DNA from 3 places in the Streptomyces sp. NBC_01264 genome. Region 1 is predicted to be linked to each of the others. Evidence: riboswitches for the same ligand, from Rfam matches in the RefSeq annotation. Region 1 holds a riboswitch; each other region holds the start of a gene.

Region 1 (4,273 bases):
GACCGCCCTGAAGTTCGCCCGGTACGCCACCGGGCGGCCCAGGGTCCTCTACTGCGACCACGCCTTCCACGGGCTCACGACGGGCTCGCTCTCGGTCAACGGCGAGGCCAGCTTCCGCGAGGGCTTCGGGCCGCTGCTGGCGGACACCCGGATCGTGCTCGGAGACCTGGCCGCGCTGGAGCGGGAGCTGAAGAAGGGGGACGTGGCGGCCCTCGTCGTGGAGCCGATCCAGGGCAAGGGGGTGCTCGCCGCGCCGCCCGGCTTCCTGCTCGCCGCACAGGAGGCGCTGCACCGGCGGGGGGCGCTGCTGATCGCGGACGAGGTGCAGACCGGCCTCGGACGGACCGGCGACTTCTACGCCTACCAGCACGAGGCCGGAGTCGAACCGGACCTGGTCTGCGTGGCCAAGGCCCTCTCCGGCGGCTACGTGCCCGTCGGAGCGACCCTGGGCAAGGACTGGATCTTCAAGAAGGTCTACTCCTCCATGGACCGGGTGCTCGTCCACTCCGCCAGCTTCGGCTCCAACGCGCAGGCGATGGCGGCCGGGCTCGCGGTCCTGTCCGTCATGGAGGACGAGCAGGTGGTGGCCCGTGCCCGCGCGACGGGAGACCTGCTGCGCGGGCGGCTCGCCGCGCTCGTGGACGAGTACGAACTCCTCCACGAGGTACGGGGACGCGGGCTGATGATCGGCATCGAGTTCGGCCGGCCGTCCTCGCTGGGCCTGCGGAGCCGCTGGACCATGCTGCAGGCGGCCCGCAAGGGGCTGTTCGCGCAGATGGTCGTGGTGCCGCTGCTGCAGAAGCACCGGATCCTCACGCAGGTCTCCGGGGACCACCTGGAAGTGATCAAGCTGATCCCCCCGCTGATCGTGGACGAGGCGGACGTCGACCGGTTCGTCGGCGCCTTCCGCACGGTCATGGACGAGGCGCACGGCGGCGGCGGCCTGATGTGGGACTTCGGCCGGACGCTGGTGAAGCAGGCCGTCGCCAACCGCTGAGCCGGCGGTTCGGCGGGCGACGGCCCACCTCGTGGGGCGTCAGTCCAGCAGCCGGTCGCGGAGTCTGCCGAGGGTCTCGGGCGTGAGCCCGAGGCCCTCGGCGAGGTAGCGGTCCACTCCGCCCCACTCTTCGTCGATGGTGTCGAAGGCCGTGGTCAGATACGGGGCGCGGGCGTCGAAGAGCGGGGCGAGCAGTTCCATCACCTCGGGGGCGCGGGCCTCGGGCGCGTCGCTGCCCCGGCGGACCCGGTAGCGGTTGTGCGGCTGGTTCGACTCCAGGTAGTCCGCGACGATGGCCTCCCGCTCCACGCCCAGCGCGAGCAGGGTGACGGCGATCGACAGGCCGGCCCGGTCCTTCCCGGCCGCGCAGTGCATGAGGGCCGGGACGCTGTCCTCGGCGAGCGCGTGCACCACCCGGCTGTGCTCGGCGGTACGGGTCCGGATCATCGACCGGTACGAACGGGACATCCGGTCGGCGGCCCTGCCCTCGCCCAGCAGCTCGCGGAGCTGCGCCAGCTCTCCCTCGCGGACCATCTTCCAGAACTCCCCGCCGTCGGCCGGATCCGACAGCGGAATGTTCACGTTGCGCACGCCGGGCAGCTCCACGTCCTGCCCCTCCAGTGCGTGATCGGCTCCGTTGCGGAAGTCGAAGACGGTGTGCAGTCCGAGCGACCCGAGGAATTCCGCGTCGCTTTCGGTGGCATGCGCCAGATGTCCACTTCGGAATAGTCGTCCCGACTTGACCCTCCGGCCGTCCGTGGTCGGCAACCCGCCCACGTCGCGGAAGTTGCGCACTCCGGTCAGCGCCGGCTCCTCGTGCGGACTCTGGGGTATCGGCTGGGTCACCGGGCTCCTCCGTGTGGTGGTGGTCTTCGTCGTCGGTGGTGTCCGAATTACGCCAGTTATGGGCAACTTGCCATAGCGACAGGCGAGATCGGACATGCCCCCGTGAGCCAGATCATACGGTGACGGTGAGTGCCTGATCGCGAATGGCGAATTGCCTTGCTGGGGCGGTTGTTGAAGGTGCGGAATGGACGCAGGGTGACCGGAATTCCGGCGGCCCGTCATCTTCAAGATTCTGTTGGGGAATTCATGACTTGTTCCGTGCGGCCGGACTCGATTACGTTCGCGATCGATCCGGACGGACCGCCTAATCCTGCCGCCGACCGGAAACCGCACCCGACTATTCACGCGCGCGGCAGGAGCGGGGGAACCAGGTAGGCCGCTGTTCCGGATCTCCGGTTGAGATCTTTACAACGGGACAGCTCGGGGTGAAGCCGTACATGTGCTGTTCACCGGCACAGGGGCGGCCGGACATCTCCAGTCCGAACCCGACAGCTCACCTCGCAGGCGTCGGAGAGGAATTCGCCATGCACGGAACGGGTAAGCACCGCCGTCCCAAGTCCCGCTCGATATCCCGCGGGTTCGCCGCCGCGGGCACCGGTGGCGCGGCCCTCGCGCTTCCGCTGCTCGGCGCCACCGCGGCCCACGCCGCGGGTGCCCCGGCCGCGGCGCCCGCCGCAGTCCCGGCCCCCCAGGTGGTGGCCGCCCAGGCGCCCGCCGCGCTCAAGGCCGCGCCGGCCGCCGCGCAGAGCGCGCCCACGGTCTACACCGTGGTGCCGGGTGACTACCTGTCCAAGATCGCCGAGCGCCAGCACCTCACCGGTGGCTGGGAGCGGCTCTACGCGGACAACCGCGAGGCCGTCGGCACCGACCCGTCGCTGATCCACCCGGGCCTGGAGCTCACGCTCGGCGCGAAGGGCTCGGCTCCGGCCGCGGCCGCCGAGTCCGCGCCGGCCGAGACGCCGAAGCCGTCCAAGAAGTCTACTTCCTCCGCTTCCTCCGGTTCTTCTACTTCTGCCGATTCGTCGGATTCCTCCGACGGGGGCGCCGCACCCGCCCGCAAGGCGCCCGTCGCGAAGGCGCCCGCCAAGCAGCAGAGCGGCTCCACCTCGACCGGCTTCGTCGCCCCGGTGGGCGGCGGCACCTCCACCGCGTACAAGACCGCCGGCTCCATGTGGTCCAGCGGGTACCACACCGGGGTCGACTTCGCCGCGAGCAGCGGCACCACCGTCAAGGCGGTCGGCGCCGGCACCGTGGTCTCCGCCGGGTGGAGCGGGTCCTACGGCAACGAGGTCGTCATCCGGCACGCCGACGGCAAGTACAGCCAGTACGCACACCTCTCCCAGCTGTCCGTCTCCTCGGGCCAGAGCGTCACCGGCGGCCAGAGCATCGGCCTCTCCGGTTCCACGGGCAACTCGACCGGCCCGCACCTGCACTTCGAGATCCGCACCGGGCCCTCGTACGGCTCGGACATCGACCCGCTGGCCTACCTGCGGTCGAAGGGCGTCAGCATCTGAATCCGAATCTGAATCCGAGGCGCTGTCGGAGGTGCCGGTTAGGCTGCACGTTCCGACAGGGGACGGGACGGGCGCGGCATGAAGATCAGCGCAGGGGAGCTCAACCGCTCCACCCTCGCACGGCAGTTGCTGCTGCGGCGCGAGGTGATGGGCGTCGGTGACGCGGTCCGCGGGGTGGTCGCCCTGCAGGCGCAGCACGCGGCCTCGCCCTACCTCGCGCTGTGGAACCGGCTCGCCGGTTTCGACCCGGCGGACCTCGACGCCGCCTTCACGGGGCGCGAGGTCCTCAAGTCGACGCTGATGCGACTGACCCTGCACGCCGTGCACGCGGAGGACTACCCGCCCTTCCGGGAGGCCGTGCAGCCGTCCGTACGGGCCGCCCGGCTCGGGACCCGCTTCACGGCCTCGGGGCTGACGGCTGAGGACGCCGACGTCCTCGTGCCGGAGCTGCTGGACTTCGCCGGCCGGCCCCGTACGACGGCGGAGTGCGAGGCCTGGCTCGGCGACCGGCTAGGCGCCCCGCCGCAGCCCGGAGCGTGGTGGGGGCTGCGGCAGTACGCACCGCTGCTGCACGCGCCCACCGCCGCGCCGTGGTCGTTCGGGGAGCGACCGTCGTACGTCGCGCCGCCGAGCCGCCCGCGCGCCGTACCGGCGGACCCGGAGGCGTCGGAGGAGTCCCTGCGGACGCTGGTCCTGCGCTACCTGGAGGGGTTCGGGCCGGCGTCGGCGGCGGACGTGGCGCAGTTCTCCCTGGTCCAGCGGTCCAGGGTGCGCCAGGCGCTGCGCGCTCTGGAGCTCTCCGGAAGGCTCGACCGGCTGACGGGACCGGAGGGCGAGGAACTGTTCGACGTCCAGGGCGCACCGCGTCCGCAGGCGGACACACCCGCGCCGCCCCGGCTGATGGCCATGTGGGACA
Region 2 (4,273 bases), 950 kb from region 1:
ACGACGAGTCCATGGAGAACCAGCGCGACGTCGTCAAGAACGAGCGCCGCCAGCGCTACGACAACGTCCCGTACGGCACGGCCTTCGAGAAGCTGACGGCCCTGGCGTACCCGGAGGGCCACCCATACCACCACACCCCGATCGGTTCCATGGCCGATCTGGACGCCGCGTCCCTGGAGGACGCCCGCGCGTTCTTCCGTACGTACTACGCGCCCAACAACGCGGTGCTCTCGGTCGTCGGCGACATCGACCCCGAGAAGACGCTCGCCTGGGTCGAGAAGTACTTCGGCACCATCCCCGGCCACGACGGCAAGCAGCCGCCGCGCGACGGCTCGCTCCCCGAGATCATGGGCGGGCAGCTGCGCGAGGAGATCGTCGAGGAGGTCCCGGCCCGCGCGCTGATGGCGGCCTACCGCCTCCCGCACGACGGCACCCGCGAGTGCGACGCCGCCGACGTGGCGCTGACCGTCCTGGGCAGCGGCGAGTCCTCCCGGCTGCACAACCGGCTGGTGCGCCGCGACCAGAGCGCCGTCGCGGCCGGCTTCGGCATGCTGCGCCTCGCCGGCGCGCCCTCGCTGGGCTGGCTGGACGTCAAGACCTCCAGCGGGGTCGAGGTGCCCGCCATCGAGGCGGCCGTGGACGAGGAGCTCGCGCGGTTCGCCGCCGAGGGCCCGACGGCCGAGGAGATGGAGCGCGCGCAGGCCCAGCTGGAGCGCGAGTGGCTGGACCGGCTGAGCACGGTGGCCGGCCGCGCCGACGAACTGTGCCGCTTCGCGGTGCTGTTCGGCGACCCGCAGCTGGCGCTGACCGCCGTCCAGCGCGTCCTCGACATCACTGCCGAGGAGGTGCAGGCCGTGGCCGCGGCCCGACTGCGCCCGGACAACCGCGCGGTGCTCGTCTACGAGCCGATCGCCGCGGACGACATCGAAGAGACCGACGCGAGCGACGAGAACGAGGGGGCGGAGCAGTGAGCGACACCGCAGCCGACACCGCAGCCGTCACGATGACCTTCCACCCGCGCCCCGAGGCCGGCGAGCCGCAGCCGTGGGCCTTCCCGGCCCCCGAGCGCGGGGTCCTGGCCAACGGCCTGACCCTGCTGCGCTGCCACCGGCCGGGCCAGCAGGTGGTCGCCGTCGAGATCAACCTCGCCGCCCCGCTCGACGCGGAGCCCGAGGGCCTCGACGGCGTGGCCACGATCATGGTCCGCGCCCTGTCCGAGGGCACCGACAAGCGCTCCGCCGAGGAGTTCGCCGCCGAGCTCGAGCGCTGCGGCGCCACCCTCGACGCGCACGCCGACCACCCCGGCCTGCGGGTCTCCCTGGAGGTCCCGGCCTCCCGCCTGCACAAGGCGCTGGGGCTGGTCGCCGAGGCACTGCGCGCGCCGGCCTTCACCGACGACGAGGTCGACCGCCTGGTGCGCAACCGGCTCGACGAGATCCCGCACGAGAGCGCCAACCCGCAGCGCCGCGCCGCCAAGCAGCTCTCGAAGGAGCTCTTCCCGGCCTCCCTGCGGATGTCCCGCCCCCGTCAGGGAACCGAGGAGACGGTCGCCCGCATCGACTCCGCGGCCGTACGGGCCTTCTACGAGGCCCACGTGCGCCCCGCGACCGCCACCGCGGTGGTGGTCGGGGACCTGACCGGCATCGACCTGGACGCCGTCCTGGCCGACACCCTGGGCGCGTGGACCGGTGACACCACCGCCCCGCGCCCGGTCCCGCCGATCACCGCCGACGACACGGGCCGCGTGGTCATCGTGGACCGGCCCGGCGCGGTCCAGACGCAGCTGCTGATCGGCCGCATCGGGGCGGACCGGCACGACCGGGTCTGGGCGCCCCAGGTGCTCGGCACGTACTGCCTGGGCGGCACGCTCACCTCCCGGCTGGACAAGGTGCTGCGCGAGGAGAAGGGGTACACGTACGGCGTGCGCGCCTTCGGCCAGGTGCTGCGCTCCACCGCGGACGGCAAGGGCGCCTCGATGCTCGCCATCAGCGGCTCGGTGGACACCCCGAACACCGGCCCGGCCCTGGACGACCTCTGGACGGTGCTGCGCACCCTCGCGGAGGGCGGCCTGACCGACGCCGAACGGGACGTGGCCGTGCAGAACTTGGTGGGGGTGGCCCCGCTGAAGTTCGAGACGGCTGCCTCGGTCGCGGGCACGCTCGCGGACCAGGTCGAGCAGGAGCTCCCTGACGACTACCAGGCGCAGTTGTACGCGCGGCTGGCCGAGACCGGGACGGTGGAGGCCACTTCGGCGGTCGTCAGCGCCTTCCCGGTGGACCGTCTGGTCACGGTCCTGGTCGGGGACGCCTCGCTGATCGAGGAGCCGGTGCGGGCCCTCGGGATCGGTGAAGTGACCGTGGTCGCCAACTGATCGTCAGTTGACCGTTCCGTTGATTCGCGGGATTTCCGGCGGGCCGTCAACTGGCCTGCTGCTGAAGGGACCCCGACGGCTTGTCCGTCGAGGTCCCTTTTCGGCTTCTTGTCCCTTTTCTGGCGTGGTTGCTTGTTTGTGGTGTGGCGTACGCAACAAAAGAGCGTGTCTGTTTGGCGATTGGCTGATGATCCGCCTAGCGTCGGCCGTGCTGTCCGTCAGTTGTAACCGCCGCGTCCGCGGCACCGGGCAGCGATCGCCGAGTCCCCGTCAGGCGCGAGCCTGGGGAGCCGGGGACCCACTTGTGTCCCTGGGGTGAATCGGACCGCCTCGCAAGAGGGGGCCCGTAGGAGACCTTCCTGCTCCGAACCCGTCAGCTAACCCGGTAGGCGAGAGGGAAGGAAAGGATCAGCCCCTTCATGGCGTTTGGCAGTAGTGCCGCCGGCAAGCACCGTGGTTCGAGCCGTATGAGCCGCAAGACCGCCGGCTACGCCGGCATAGCCGCCCTCGCCGCCACCGGCGTCGTGGGCTCCCTGGCCGGCCCCGCGTTCGCCGCGGACAAGTCCCCCTCCCTTGAGGACACCGGCGCCCTGAACACCATCGTGGTGGCCGACGAGCTCGCCGGTGACGTGGAGGCCCAGGCCCAGTCCCAGCAGCGGGCCGCCGAGGCCGCCGCCGCCAAGGCGCAGGCCGAGGCCGACGCCCGTCAGCGGGCCGCCGAGGCCAAGGCGAAGGCCGAAGCCCAGGCGAAGGCCGAGCGCGAGGCCGCCGAGCGCGCCGCCCGCGAAGAGGAGCGCAAGCGCCTCAACACCTTCGTCTCGCCGATCGACGGCTCCTACGTCAGCACGCAGTACCACGCGGGCGGCGGCATGTGGGCCTCCGGCAGCCACACCGGCATCGACTTCCACGCCTCCTCCGGCACCTCCGTGCACGCGGTCGGCCTGGGCACCGTGGTCGAGGCGGGCTGGGGCGGCGCGTACGGCAACAACGTCGTCATCAAGCACGCCGACGGCACGTACACCCAGTACGGGCACATGTCCTCGCTGAGCGTCCGGGTCGGCCAGCAGGTCACCCCGGGCCAGCAGATCGGCCTGTCGGGCAACACCGGCAACTCCAGCGGTGCCCACCTGCACTTCGAGGCCCGTACCGGCGCCGACTACGGTTCGGACATCAACCCGGTCACGTACCTGCGCTCGCACGGCGTCAACGTCTGACCGTTCGCCCCACCGCACGTCTTCCGCGAAGGCCCCGGCTCTTTGAGAGCCGGGGCCTTCGTCGTGTTTCGCGCTCCGCGGTGTGTGAATGTTTCGTATTTCCGGCCGTCCTCGGAAATTATCGTGTGTTGCAATAGAGTCGCAACGCGCACAGCCATACGAAAAAGGCGGAGGTCCGGTCTTGCGTATTCCCGCGCACACGGTATGCACAGCGATCCGCGACGACATCGTCTCCGGGGTGTTCGGGCCCGGCGCCCGGCTGACCGAGGAGGTGCTCGCCCGCCGGTACGGAGTCTCGCGCGTTCCGGTGCGCGAGGCGCTGCGCACGCTGGAGTCCGAGGGGTTCGTGACCACCCGCCGGCACGCCGGTGCCTGTGTGGCCGAGCCGACCGAGCAGGAGGCGGCCGACCTCCTGGAGCTGCGGATGCTCCTGGAGCCCCTCGCGGCCGCCAGGGCGGCCCGCAGACGCAGCGAGGCCCACCTCAAGGTGCTGCGCGGCCTGGTCAGGCTGGGCCAGGAGCGGGCCAGGCGGGGCCAGGGGGAGGATCTGCGCTCCCTGGGCGGCTGGTTCCACGAGACGCTCTCCCAGGCCTCGGGCAGCCCCGGGCTCATCGCCCTGCTCACCCAGATGCGCCACAAGGTGGCCTGGATGTACGTGGTGGAGGCCCCGGTGCGGCCCGTGGAGTCC
Region 3 (4,273 bases), on a different contig from region 1:
GCTTCTCGGCCGAATCCACCGCCCAAAACACCTGAAACCGGCCTGACCTGAAGTCAGTTGGCTGCCCAAACTTGTGACAGGCGTTCGAAGGCCGCTAGGTTCTGCCGTTACCCCGCCGTTATGCGAAAGGTGCAGCCTCATGCGTTCCGGGAACGGCCGCCACAGACGCCCCCGACAAGTGCCCGCACTTGTCGTCACCGCCGGAGTCACCGGCACCGCCCTCGCCCTGCCGCTGCTCGCCGCCACGGGCGCGAGCGCCGCGGAGACCTCCACATGGGACCAGGTCGCCGAGTGCGAGAGCGGCGGAACCTGGAGCGCCAACTTCGGCGGTGGCGCCTACGGCGGGCTGCAGTTCAGCCAGGAGCAGTGGAAGAACGCCGGTGGACTCGACTTCGCGCAGCGCGCCGACCTCGCCAGCCGCTCCCAGCAGATCGCCGTGGCGGAGCGGGTGCTGGCTTCCCAGGGGCCCCAGGCGTGGCCGCTGTGCGGAGTGCGGGCCGGTCTGACGCAGGACGCGCCCGCGGCCGAGGTGGACCCGGGCCTGCCCGGCGGTTCCGGATCCCTCGCCCCGACCCCGTCCCGCCCGGACGACTCCGTGCCCCACACCGGCTCGGGCAAGCCCTCCACGGACTTCGGGGCCCCTACGCCGAAGAGCCCGGCTCCCGAGGCCCCGTCGGCCTCGACGCAGCCCGACTATCCGATCGGCGTGCCCGGCGAACTGCCCGTCATGCCCGCGCCGGACCTGGAGACGCCCCCGGGACTCCCGGGCGACCCGACGGCTCCCACGAGCCCGGTGGACCCCACGGCCCCGGTGACGCCGCCGTCCACGGACCCGACCGCTCCGGTCGGCCCCACCACGCCGGTGGCTCCGCCGTCCACGGACCCGACCGCGCCGGTGGGCCCGACGACCCCCGTGTCCCCGCTCGACCCGGCCAACCCGATCGACCCGACCGATCCCGGGAACTCCGCGAACCCGGCAAATCCGGTCAACCCGGTTGATCCCACGGCCCCGACGACCCCGGGCGCACCCGGCGCCTCCACCGCTCCGGATGGGACGGCGACCCCCGGCGCGACCGGCGGCGGCGGCAAGCACCGCGGCCCGGCCGCGGTCGAGGCGCCCGCCGCGTCTGATGCCGCGTCGGAGGCGACGTACACCGTGAAGGCGGGCGACAGCCTGATCGAGATCGCGGACGCCAACGGAGTGAAGGGCGGCTGGAAGGGTCTCTATGAGGCCAACGAGCAGGTCATCGGCGGAGATGCGGACCTCATCAAGCCCGGCCAGAACCTGGATCTAACGCACTAATAGGGACACTTGAGGCGCCCGGAACCAGCTGATTGTCCGTTTTCTGTAAGTGAGACATGTGTCTCTTCAGGTCAACTGGCGTGTCAGGCCCGGAGCGTTCCGCAAACCCCGCCCTCACCTGCGCAAACGTCCTTCCGGGGAGCGCAAGTAGGCACCGTTTCCCCCCGATGTTCCTCGTTGAACATCGGGGGGAGACCTGTCTACCTTCTGAATCGCTCGCCACCGCGGGCTCCTTCGACCGCATCGCCGAATCCTGCCGGCGGACGGAGGGAACACTCGTCGCGTAAAGCGCCGAAGGCAGGAGCGGGGGAACCAAGGTAGGCGCCGGCAGCGGCCGTTGAGAGACGGTCACATCGCCGGCTAGGGGTTAAGCCAAGCGCTAGGTCGCTCGGCCGGGCACTCACTCGCCCGAACCCGACAGCTCACCTCGTAGGCGTCGGTGAGGAGAACTCCATGCTGCTTTCGGGCAAGGGCAAGCACCGTCGCGGCGCTGCCATTCAGCGGTCTGTCCGTCTCGTCACGCTCGCCGGTGTCGCCGGTGTGGCCGTGGCCGCGCCGCTGATGGCCGCGGGCACCGCTTCCGCCGCGACCGGCGCCGAGTGGGACCGCGTCGCCTCGTGCGAGTCGGGCGGCAACTGGTCCATCAACACGGGCAACGGCTACTACGGCGGCCTGCAGTTCTCGTCCTCCACCTGGGCCGCGTACGGCGGCAAGGCGTACGCCGCGCAGGCCAACCAGGCCTCCAAGTCGCAGCAGATAGCCATCGCCGAGAAGGTCCTCAAGGGCCAGGGCAAGGGCGCCTGGCCGTCCTGCGGCGTCGGCCTGTCGAACTCCTCCTACACCGGCGGGTCGGGGCAGACCACCCCCTCCAAGCCGAAGACGCAGCCGAAGCCGGCCGCGCCGAAGCCGAAGACCGAGGCTCCGAAGAAGGAGACCAAGCGCGTCGAGGCTCCGACGACCCGCTCCGAGCGCCCGGCCGCCGCGCCGAAGACCGAGACCCCCAAGACGGGCAACGGCTCCTACGAGGTCAAGTCCGGCGACACGCTGGGTGCGATCGCCGACGCGAACAACGTGTCCGGTGGCTGGGAGAAGCTCTTCGAGCTCAACAAGGAGATCGTGTCGGACGCCGACCTGATCTACCCGGGTCAGAAGCTGAACCTCAGCTGAAACCTGTGAGAACGATGGCGTCCGCTTCGGCGACACGCAGTAGTTCCGTCGCGTAGCTCCACCACGCGATTCCACCGCCCGGCGCGTAACCCCCTTCGCGCCGGGCGGTGCTGTGTGCGGGCCTCCGGCCTGACGGGGTCTCCGGAACGTCGGTGATCAAGGGCCCTATGTCCTGTAAGAGGGGCATTCAGGCCCTTTTTCGTCCCAGGACCCGGGCGGTCGGGTGGCCGAGGCCCCGGAGGCGGTTAGGCTCTAAGCGGCAAGGCCATCCCACGGCCTGACACGCCACCGCACACCCAGCGTCACATCCCAGAAGGAGATGCTCGTGCCGTCCATCGACGTCGTCGTAGCCCGGGAAATCCTGGACTCCCGAGGCAACCCCACGGTCGAGGTCGAGGTTGGCCTCGACGATGGCAGCACCGGCCGTGCTGCAGTTCCGTCCGGCGCCTCCACCGGAGCGTTCGAAGCCGTAGAGCTCCGCGACGGTGACCCCAACCGCTACATGGGCAAGGGCGTCGAGAAGGCCGTCCTGGCCGTCATCGAGCAGCTCGGCCCGGAGCTCGTCGGCTACGACGCCACCGAGCAGCGCCTGATCGACCAGGCGATGATCGACCTGGACGCCACCGAGAACAAGGGCTCCCTCGGCGCCAACGCCATCCTCGGCGTCTCCCTCGCCGTCGCGCACGCCGCGTCCGAGGCCTCGGACCTCCCGCTCTTCCGCTACCTCGGCGGCCCGAACGCGCACCTGCTGCCCGTTCCGATGATGAACATCCTGAACGGTGGGTCGCACGCCGACTCCAACGTCGACATCCAGGAATTCATGATCGCCCCGATCGGTGCGGAGTCCTTCTCCGAGGCCCTTCGCTGGGGTGCCGAGGTCTACCACACCCTCAAGAAGGTCCTGCACACCAAGGGCCTCTCCACCGGTCTGGGCGACGAGGGCGGCTTCGCGCCGAACCTGGAGTCGAACCGCGCCGCGCTCGACCTCATCGTCGAGGCCATCAAGCAGGCCGGCTACGTCCCGGGCAAGGACATCGCGCTCGCGCTCGACGTCGCCGCGTCCGAGTTCTACAAGGACGGCAAGTACGAGTTCGAGGGCCAGTCCCGCTCGGCCGCCGAGATGACCGAGTACTACGAGGAGCTCGTCTCCGCGTTCCCGCTCGTGTCCATCGAGGACCCGCTGTACGAAGACGACTGGGCGGGCTGGAAGGTCCTCACCGACAAGCTGGGCTCCAAGGTCCAGATCGTCGGCGACGACCTCTTCGTCACCAACCCCGAGCGTCTCGCCCGCGGCATCGAAGAGGGCTCCGCGAACGCCCTGCTCGTCAAGGTGAACCAGATCGGTTCGCTGACCGAGACCCTGGACGCCGTCGAGATGGCCCAGCGCAACGGTTTCAAGTGCATGATGTCGCACCGCTCCGGTGAGACCGAGGACGTCACCATCGCCGACCTCGCGGTCGCCGTGAACTGCGGCCAGATCAAGACCGGCGCCCCGGCCCGCTCGGACCGCGTCGCCAAGTACAACCAGCTGCTGCGCATCGAGGAGATCCTCGACGACGCCGCGGTGTACGCGGGCCGCAGCGCGTTCCCGCGCTTCAAGGGCTGAACACCCTGATCGGTCCTTAGGGGCGCAAGCCTCCCTACGTCCCCGCACTCGGTCCCGTACCGTGTGCGGGGACGTAGTGCGTCGTGCGCATATAGGGCGCATATAGGGGAGGCGGATCAATGGCCGGGAACCGGGACCGGTTCGCCACGTTCTCGACCGCGACCAGGCTCAAGCAGCTCGGTGAGCGGACCGCGGCA

What was found. Region 1 has a riboswitch for cyclic di-AMP ahead of OG435_RS39475 (M23 family metallopeptidase). Riboswitches for the same ligand answer to the same signal wherever they lie in the genome.
Region 2: it holds a riboswitch for cyclic di-AMP, as region 1 does, so the genes downstream of both, OG435_RS43645 (M23 family metallopeptidase) here and OG435_RS39475 (M23 family metallopeptidase) in region 1, are expected to answer to the same signal.
Region 3: it holds a riboswitch for cyclic di-AMP, as region 1 does, so the genes downstream of both, OG435_RS18935 (transglycosylase family protein) here and OG435_RS39475 (M23 family metallopeptidase) in region 1, are expected to answer to the same signal.

What each region holds. Positions count from the first base shown of each region.
Region 1 is NZ_JAPEOX010000002.1:1,423,863-1,428,135, reverse strand. Features, by position in the region: gene OG435_RS39485 (aspartate aminotransferase family protein) at 1-997, shown strand, start outside; gene OG435_RS39480 (tyrosine-protein phosphatase) at 1,037-1,843, opposite strand; cyclic di-AMP (ydaO/yuaA leader) riboswitch at 2,168-2,365, shown strand; gene OG435_RS39475 (M23 family metallopeptidase) at 2,368-3,357, shown strand; gene OG435_RS39470 (winged helix DNA-binding domain-containing protein) at 3,436-4,273, shown strand, end outside.
Region 2 is NZ_JAPEOX010000002.1:2,371,335-2,375,607, reverse strand. Features, by position in the region: gene OG435_RS43655 (M16 family metallopeptidase) at 1-971, shown strand, start outside; gene OG435_RS43650 (M16 family metallopeptidase) at 1,004-2,371, shown strand; cyclic di-AMP (ydaO/yuaA leader) riboswitch at 2,619-2,778, shown strand; gene OG435_RS43645 (M23 family metallopeptidase) at 2,791-3,585, shown strand; gene OG435_RS43640 (GntR family transcriptional regulator) at 3,767-4,273, shown strand, end outside.
Region 3 is NZ_JAPEOX010000001.1:4,112,792-4,117,064, reverse strand. Features, by position in the region: gene OG435_RS18945 (cytochrome P450 family protein) at 1-35, shown strand, start outside; gene OG435_RS18940 (transglycosylase family protein) at 179-1,303, shown strand; cyclic di-AMP (ydaO/yuaA leader) riboswitch at 1,583-1,754, shown strand; gene OG435_RS18935 (transglycosylase family protein) at 1,757-2,470, shown strand; gene eno (phosphopyruvate hydratase) at 2,790-4,076, shown strand; gene OG435_RS18925 (FtsB family cell division protein) at 4,196-4,273, shown strand, end outside.